Linked DNA regions of Thermus aquaticus. The protein of the gene in region 1 interacts with the protein of each later gene in a pairwise test. Links are inferred from orthologs where the notes say so. Each region holds a gene or a part of one and is shown on either strand. Other genes may lie near its edges.

Evidence for each region. Proteins that work in one complex are often made in the same cells at the same time.
Region 2: the proteins of aceE (region 1) and nth interact in binary tests that used the Escherichia coli proteins (3 or more experiments, as listed by UniProt). The link is inferred for Thermus aquaticus from one-to-one orthologs.

The regions. Positions count from the first base shown.
Region 1 is NZ_LHCI01000106.1:358,723-363,150, reverse strand. What follows is about bases 725-4,017. They hold aceE (pyruvate dehydrogenase (acetyl-transferring), homodimeric type), read left to right. Parts: upstream 725-1,099; coding sequence 1,100-3,817; downstream 3,818-4,017. Other genes in these bases: BVI061214_RS02885 (2-oxo acid dehydrogenase subunit E2), read left to right, coding at 3,837-4,017; BVI061214_RS02895 (LysR family transcriptional regulator), read right to left, coding at 725-987. In the rest of the region: BVI061214_RS02900 (hypothetical protein), read left to right, coding at 1-133; more of BVI061214_RS02895, read right to left, coding at 130-724; more of BVI061214_RS02885, read left to right, coding at 4,018-4,428. UniProt on the Escherichia coli protein: Component of the pyruvate dehydrogenase (PDH) complex, that catalyzes the overall conversion of pyruvate to acetyl-CoA and CO(2).
Region 2 is NZ_LHCI01000106.1:91,540-95,543, forward strand. The notes cover bases 424-3,292. They hold nth (endonuclease III), read right to left. Parts: upstream 2,255-3,292; coding sequence 1,592-2,254; downstream 424-1,591. Other genes in these bases: BVI061214_RS01450 (MFS transporter), read right to left, coding at 424-1,494; BVI061214_RS01460 (ASCH domain-containing protein), read left to right, coding at 2,269-2,640; BVI061214_RS01465 (GNAT family N-acetyltransferase), read right to left, coding at 2,637-3,292. Outside these bases: BVI061214_RS01445 (molybdopterin molybdotransferase MoeA), read right to left, coding at 1-355; more of BVI061214_RS01450, read right to left, coding at 361-423; more of BVI061214_RS01465, read right to left, coding at 3,293-4,004. UniProt on the Escherichia coli protein: DNA repair enzyme that has both DNA N-glycosylase activity and AP-lyase activity. The DNA N-glycosylase activity releases various damaged pyrimidines from DNA by cleaving the N-glycosidic bond, leaving an AP (apurinic/apyrimidinic) site.

The DNA of each region.
Region 1 (4,428 bases):
GATTGCCCACCTGCGCCGCCTGGGCCACGAGATCACCCGGCTTTCCCTGGACTACGGGGTTCCCGTGGAGGAGGTGATCGGACTGGTGGAGCTGGCCTGGGGCGGGGATGAGGTCCAGGGCCTAAAGGCCTAAGGGGCCCAGGCCCGGAGGAGGGCCCGCACCTCGCCTAGCCTCGGGGGCGGGGGGTCTTTGCGGTAGATGAGGGCCACCTGCAGGCTGGCCTCCTCCTCCAAAGGCCGCAGGACGGTGCCCGGGTGGGGGAAGACCCGGTAGGGGGCCAGGGTCAGGTGGACGCCCAACCCCGCCGCCACCAGGCTCACCGCCTGGGAGAAGCGGGAGACCTCCCGCACCACCCGGGGGGCGAAGCCTGCCCGGCGGAAGACCTCCAGGAAGGCCTCGTGGAGGGGAGGGAGGGTCTCCCGGGAAAGGAGGAGAAAGGGCGCTTCCCTTAGCTCTGCCAAAGGGACCCGTTCCTGCCCCGCCAGGGGGTGGTCCTCGGGGAGGAGGACCACGATGGGCACCTTGAAAAGGGGCTCCTCCTCTATGGCGGGGTCCGCCACCTTGAGGCCCGCCAGGCCGTAGTCCAGCCGCGCCTCCTTGAGGGCCTTGACCTGCTCGGGGGTGTGCATCTCCAGGACCTCCACCGCCTCCCCCAGCCCCCGGCGCAGGTGGTCCAGAAGGGGCATGAGGTCGGGGAGGAGGTTCTCCGGCACCCCAAAGCGCAGGCTCTCCCGCCCCGCCCGGCGCACCCTTTCCTTCAGGGCCTCCACCTCCCGCAAAAGGGCTTTCCCCTCCCGGGCCAGGGCCTCCCCCGCCGGGGTCAGGCGGAAGGGGCGGCGCTCCAAGAGCCTCACCCCCAGCTCCCGCTCCAGGGCCTGGATCTGCTGGGAGAGGGCGGGCTGGGAGAGGTAGGCCCGCTCCGCCGCCCGGTGAAAGTTTTTCTCCTCGGCCAGGAGCAGAAAGAGGCGGAGCCGCCGCAGGTCCATGATAGGAAAATCTTATCACCTGCCCAGCCCCTTGGCTATTGGACAAAGGGGCCCCGTCTGCCCCAGACTGAAGGGTGGGTCGGTGTAGTGTACTTTTGGTCAAGGGGGGAGCATGACGGAACGGGAGCTTAAGGAAGCTTGGGCCAGGCTTTCGCCGGAGGAGCGGGCCCGGCTTAAGGAGATAGAGAACCGGGAGTGGCGGGAGTCCTTGGAGTACGTGCTTAAGGTGGAAGGCCCGGAGCGGGTGGAGGAGCTTCTGCGCCACCTGGACGAGTACCTCTACCTCCAGGGCTTCTTCCCGCAGAACCGCCTCAACACCCCCTACCTCAACACCATCCCCAAGGAGCTGGAGCCCCCCTATCCCGGGAACCTGGAGCTAGAGCGCCGCATCGCCAACATCCTCCGCTGGAACGCCGCCATGATGGTCGCCCGGGCCAACAAGAAGGCGGACGGCATCGGCGGCCACATCTCCACCTACGCCTCCATCGCCGAGCTCTATGAGGTGGGCTTCAACCACTTCTTCCGGGGGCCGGAAGCGGGTCTGGACCGGGACCTGGTCTTCTTCCAGGGCCACTCCTCCCCCGGCATCTACGCCCGGGCCTTTCTGGAAGGCCGGCTTTCTCAAGCGGACCTGGAGAACTTCCGCCGGGAAGTCCACCCCCCGGTGCCGGGAGGCCGGGGGCTTTCCAGCTACCCCCATCCCTGGCTCATGCCGGACTTCTGGGAGTTCCCCACGGTCTCCATGGGGCTTGGGCCCATCCAGGCCATCTACCAGGCCCGCTTTATGCGCTACCTGGAGGACCGGGGCCTGAAGCCCAAGAGCTCCGCCAAGGTCTGGGCCTTCCTGGGGGACGGGGAGCACGACGAGCCCGAGACCGTGGGGGCTTTGCACCTGGCCGCCAGGGAGAACCTGGACAACCTCATCTTTGTGGTGAACTGCAACCTCCAGCGCCTGGACGGGCCCGTGAGGGGCAACTCCAAGATCATCCAGGAGCTGGAGAGGCTCTATAGGGGTGCGGGCTGGCGGGTCATCAAGGTGGTCTGGGGCTCGGCCTGGGACCAGCTCCTCGCCAAGGACCGGGAGGGGCACCTCCTCCGCCGCTTTGAGGCCCTGGTGGACGGGGAGAGCCAGCGCTACGCCGCCTTCGGGGGGAAGGAGCTTAGGGAGCGCTTCTTCAACACCCCGGAACTCAAGCGCCTCATAGAGGGCATGACGGACGAGGAGCTCACCGAGCTCACCCGGAGCCGGGGCGGCCACGACCTGGAGAAGATCTACGCCGCCTATAAGGCGGCGGTGGAGCACAAGGGGAGCCCGGTGGTCATCCTGGCCCGCACCATCAAGGGCTACGGCATGGGGCCCACGGCCATGGCCAAGAACGTGGCCCACCAGGTGAAGAAGCTCACCGAGGAGGACCTGAAGGAGGCCCGGGCCTTTTTGGGGATCCCCATCCCCGGGGAGAAGCTGGCCGAGCTCCCCTACTACCACCCCGGGCCGGACTCCGAGGAGGTGCGGTATCTCCTGGAGAGGAGGAGGGCCCTGGGGGGCTTCGTGCCGGAAAGGCGGGTGCGCTTTACGGGGGGCCTCGAGGTCCCGGGGGAGGAGTTCTTCCGGGAGTTCTACGAGGGCTCGGGCGGCCGGGAGATCTCCACCACCATGGCCTTCGTGCGTATCCTGGCCAAGCTGCTCCGCCACCCCGTCATCGGCAAGCTCATCGTCCCCATCGTTCCCGACGAGGCCCGTACCTTCGGCATGGAGGCCCTGATCGCCCAGGTGGGGGTCTACTCTCCCCAGGGCCAGCTCTACATCCCCGTGGACGCCGGCACCCTCACCGCCTACAAGGAGAGCAAGGAGGGGCAGATCCTGGAGGAGGGCATCACCGAGGCCGGAGCCATGGCGGAGTTCATCGCCGCCGGCACGGCCTACGCCCACTATGGCATCCCCACCATCCCCTTCTTCATCACCTACTCCATGTTCGGCCTGCAGAGGATCGGGGACCTGGTCTGGGCCGCCGCCGACCAAAGGACCCGGGGCTTCTTCCTGGGGGCCACGGCGGGGCGGACCACCCTGGAGGGGGAGGGCCTGCAGCACCAGGACGGCCAGAGCCACATCTACGCCCTGGCGGCCCCCAACCTCCTGGCCTACGACCCGGCCTTCGCCTACGAGCTCGCCGTGATCCTGGAAGACGGCCTCCGGCGCATGTACAAGGAGGGGGAGGACGTCCTCTACTACATCACCATTGAGAACGAAAACTACCCCCACCCCCCCATGCCCGAGCCCCGGGAAGGGGTGAAAGAGGGGATCCTCAAGGGGCTTTACCTCTTCCGCCAAGGGGAGGGGAAGGGCAAAAGGGTGCAGCTCTTCGGCACCGGCCCCCTGCTCAGGGAGGCCTTGAAGGCCCAGGAGCTCCTTTTGGACTTCGGGGTGGTGGCCGACGTCTGGAGCGTTACCAGCTACAAGGCCCTGTACCTGGACGCCGTGGAGGCGGAAAGGGAAAGGCGGCTTCTGGGGAAGGCCCGCAAGCCCTACGTGGCCCAGGCCCTCGAGGGCCACGAGGGGCCGGTGGTGGCGGTGACGGACTACCTGAAGGCCCTGCCCAGCCTGGTGCGGGACCATGTGGGCCGCCCCTTCTGCGCTCTGGGCACCGACGGCTTTGGCCGATCGGACACCCGGGAGGCCCTGAGGGACTTTTTTGAGGTGGACGCCCGGCACATCGCCTACGCCGCCTTGGCCCTTTTGGCGGAGGAAGGCCAGTTGCCCGAGAAGACCCTGAAGGCGGCCAAGGAGCGCCTTGGGCTTAGGCTGGAGGAGAGGCCGCCCCACAGGCGGTAAAGGCAGTACAGGAGGCGGTATGGAGCTTAGGATTCCCGAACTGGGCGACAACGTGGCCGTGGCCACCGTGGTGGGGGTTCTGGTCCGGGAGGGGGACCGGGTGGCCCCCGGCCAGCCCCTTTTGGAGCTGGAGACCGACAAGGCGGTCATGGAGGTGCCCGCCGAGGTGGGCGGGGTGGTGAAGCGGGTTCTGGTCCAAGTGGGGGAGGAGGTGCGCCCTGGACAGCCCTTCCTGGAGCTTGCGGAGGAGGAGGCTCTGGAGGTTTCCCAGGTCGCCCAGCGTGCGCCCGAGGCTAAGTACCCCACCGCGGCTTTTGCCGCGGTGGGGGCCCCAGAAAAACCTTTCCTCAGCCCCGACTTGAGCACTCCCTATGGCGAAACCAAAGCGCAGGCACTAAGGCCCGAGCCCGCTCCCGAACTGGCGCTGCCCAGGGCCCCCCAGGCGCCCTCTGAAGGGCGCCTCGTCCCCGCCGCGCCCTCCGTGAGGCGGCTCGCCCGGGAGCTGGGCGTGGACATCCGGGAAGTGCGGGGGACCGGCCTCGCCGGGCGCATCACCGAGGAAGACGTGCGCCGGGCGGCGGGGCTGGCCCCGGCGGCCCTCGAGGCCCCGC
Region 2 (4,004 bases), 270 kb from region 1 along the record:
TGTCCTCCACCCGGATGACGGCGTCCGCCCCCCGGGGAATGGGGGCCCCGGTGTAGACGGCCACCGCCTCCCCCTGCCCCACCTCCCCCAAGAAGGGCTTACCCGCCGGGGCCTCCCCGATCACCCTGAGGCGCACCGGGCGCTCGGGGGAGGCCAAAAGGGTGTCCGCCTCCCGGCAGGCGTAGCCGTCTACGGCGGTGTCGTCCTGGTCGGGGTGGTCCACCAAAGAGGCCAGGTCCTCGGCCAAGACCCGGCCGTAGGCCTCCCTTAGGGGAAGCTCCTCCACACTAAGCTCCCCCCTGGCCCCTTCCAGGACCAGGCTCAGGGCTTCCTCCACGCTGAGGTTCGTGCGCATCGGCTTTAGTCTACCCGCTTGCGGAAGGCCCAGGGCCAAAGGGCGATGCCCAGGGCGTAGAGGGCGAGGGTCACCCCGAAGAGGAGGTCAAAGGCCCTGAGCCCCACGGCCCCCTGGACCAGGCCGGAAAGGGCGCTCGCCATGGCGAAGAGAAGGCTCCAGAAGGCGCTTTCCACCAGGAAGAAGCCCGGCCTTTCCTCCTCGTCCAGGTAGTCCATGACCAAGGCGGCGTACACGGGCCCGGCGGCGTTCATCAGGGCCCCGCGGATGAGGAGGGCCAGGGTGACCAAGGGAAGCCAGGGGGCCCAGGCCAAGGCCGCCAGAAAGGGCAGGGAGAGGGCCTGGACGAAGACGATGGCCCCAAGCCGCCCGAGCCTTTGAACCAGGAGGGGCTGGAGAAGCATGGCCGCCCCCGTGGCCAGGGAGGAGAGGGCGAAGATGAGCCCCGTGGTCCCGTAGGTGAGGCCGAACTTCTCCTTCAGGTAAAGGTTCAAAAAGGGGATGACGAGCCCCGCCCCGAAGCCGATGACCACCTGGGGCAAGAGGAGCCTGAGCCAGAGGAAGAGGCGACGGGAAAGCCTCAAAGGCCTCCTCTCCCCTTCCGCCACCGGAAGCCCCCACACAAAGGGAAGTCCCAGGAGGAAGAAGGGCAGGGCGAAGAGGAGGACCTTTTGGGCCCCGAAGAGGTCGGAGAGGTAGCCCGCGAGGAGGGTGGAGAAGAAGCCACTCATCGTGGTGAGGGCCGCCTGCAGGCTGAAGAAGGCCACCCGCCTCCCCTCGGGGACGAGCCGGGCGAGGAGGGGCGCCGCCGCCCCCTGCAGAAGGGCCCCCGCCAGGCCGTAGAGGGCCAGGCTGGGGAAGACCAGAAGGCCAAGGCCCAAAAGCAAAACGACGGGGAGGGTGAGGAAGAAGGCCAGGTGGAGGCTTCGCAGGAAGCCCAGCCTGGGGATCAGGTAGGCCAAGGGCAGGGCGAAGGCCACCCCGGAGAGGAGGACCACCGCCTGGGCCAGGCCGATGGCCTGACGGGAAAAGCCCAGGGCCTCGAGGTGGAAGTTGAGGAAGAAGTAGACCAGGTTCCCCCCGAAGGACCAGAGGAAGCCTGCCAAGAGAAAGCGGTAGGCGGGAGAAAGTTTATGCACAGCGTCTCCTTTCTTATGCCCCTTCTCGCTCCCGCGCCTAGCCTTAGAAATCCCCAAATGGGCCCCTCGTGCTGGCTTGGGCCAGCATGGGGTGGCGCTAGACCTGGCGGCTGGGGCAGTAAGGGGCCAGGCCGCAGGCCCCGCAACGGGGCCTCCTGGCGGTGCACACGTAGCGCCCGTGGAGGACCAGGGCGTGGTGGACGAAGACCCAGTGGTCCTTGGGGAAAAGGGCCTCCAGGTCCTTGGCGATCTTCTCCGGAGTCCTGGCCTCCGAGAGGCAGAGCCTCCTGGCCAGGCGGGCCACGTGGGTGTCCACGGCGATCCCCGGCACCCCAAAGGCCGCCCCCAGCACCACGGTGGCCGTCTTCCACCCCACCCCGGGGAGGCGCATCAGGGCCTCCTTGTCCCTGGGCACCTCCCCCCCGTGGTCCTCGAGGAGCCTCCGGGCTAAGGCCACCAGGTTCCTGGCCTTGGTCCGGTAAAGGCCGATCTTTCGGATATAGGGCTCCACCTCCTCCGGGGTGGCCGCCGCCAAGGCCTTGGCGTCGGGGAAACGGGCGAAGAGGGCCGGGGTGGCCTCGTTCACGCTCTTGTCCGTGGCCTGGGCGGAGAGGACCGTGGCCACTAGGAGCTGGAAGGGGTTCTCGTGCTTGAGCTCGGTCCGAGCTCCGGGGTAAAGGGCCTTCAGGGCCTTCAGGATCTCGGAAGCCCGCGCCTTTTTGGCCTTTTCCCCCTCCTTAGGACACGCCACGGCCTCCAATCTACAATGGAAGGGTGGAGAAACCCAAGCTGGGGCTCATCGTGCGGGAGCCCTACGCCAGCTACATCGTGGACGGCAAAAAGACCTGGGAGATCCGCAAGCGCGTGGCCCGCCACCGGGGGCCTTTGGGCATCGTGAGCCGGGGCCTGCTTATCGGCCAGGCGGACCTGGTGGGGGTGGAGGGGCCCTTTAGCGTGGAGGAGCTCCTGCCCCACTTCGCCAAGCACCTGGCCGAGGAAGCCTTCCTGAGGGCCTACGCCCAGGGCGAACCCCTTTACGCCTGGGTGCTGGAGAACGCCTTCCGCTACGAAAAACCCCTCTACGTTCCCAGGCGCCCGGGCCGGGTGATGTTCGTGGACCTCACCGAGACCTTTGAGGAAGGCTAGCCTTTCCTGGGCACCACCACCAGGCCCCCGTAGCCCACGAAGACCGTGAGGTCCGGGTCCAGGGCCTGGTGCACCTCGGGGCGGTGGGTGGCGGCCACCAGGGTGATGCCCGCCTCCCGGCAGAGCTTGCCCAGGCCCAGGGCCACCCGCCTGGCGGTGGGCACGTCCAGGTGGGCGGCGAACTCGTCTATGAGGAGGAGGTCGGGCCGAAGGGCGAGAAGGAGGGCCAGCCGGAAGCGCTCTCTCTGCCCCGTGGAAAGCTCCTGGGGTCTAGCCCGGTAGAGGACGGCGTCGGAGAGCCCCACCCGGTTTAGGACCTCTATGGCGGCCCGCACCTCTCCCATCTCCCGGTAAAGCCGCTCCAGAAGGGGAAGCTCCCCCAAAGGCACCTCCACCTCGCCGGGGATGTAGGCGGCCACCCGCCCCCCAGGGAGGAGGACCCGCCCGGCGTCCGGGGGCTCCCCCAGGAGGAGGCGGAGGAGGGTGGTCTTCCCCGCCCCGCTGGCCCCGGCCAGGACCACCAGGCTCCGGGGCGGGACCTCGAGGTCCGCCCCCCGCAACACGGCCCGCTCCACTCGCCTGGCCTTCACCCCAAAGGCGGAAAGGACCTCCTCCACCTCCGGGGAAAGGCCCTTCAGGTCCAGGAGGCTCCGGTAGCCTTTGTAGACGTCCTCGAGGCGGATGGGGCCCGGCAGGCCCGCCACCTGGCCGTAGCTTTTTTGGAAAAGCCGCCCCCCGTGGGCCCTGGCGTAGGGGTCCTCCTTCAGGAAGCGCTCCAGATGCCCTTTGGCCTCCTCGCTCAAGGGGTAGAAGAGGACGGGGCGGCCGGAGGCGGTGTCAAAGAGGTAGCGGAAGCCCACCTTCTCAAAGAAGGGGTGGTAGCGGGCCATCTGGGCGATGGTGTAGACCAGATGCTTCTCCCGCCGCCCCTCCGGGGCCCCCCGCTCCCGCACCCAGTCCAGGGCCACCTGGACCAGAAGGGCCCCCAAACCCTCCGAGCGGTAGTCGGGGTGGACCACCACCCGGGCGATGCGGGCGGCGGCGGTCTCCACCTGGTCCAGGGCCTTCTCCCAGTCCTCGCCCCCCTCAAAGGTGGGGTGGAACCAGTCCGGGGGGAAGATGCGCTCCCGGATGTCCCGCTCCAGGCGGCCATCGGGGGTCCTGCGGTGCATCCTGGGGATGGGGGGGTCCAGGCGCAGGTAGCCGAGGATCCTGGGCTCAAAGGGGAGGCGCTCCTTAAGCTCCAGGACCAGAAAGCGGCTCGCCGGCGTGGAGCCTTTGATCTCCTTCAGCCTGGCCTCTCCCCCGCACTCGCAAAGGGGCTTGCTGTTGGCGGCCAGGGTCTGGCCGCACCGGGGGCAGAC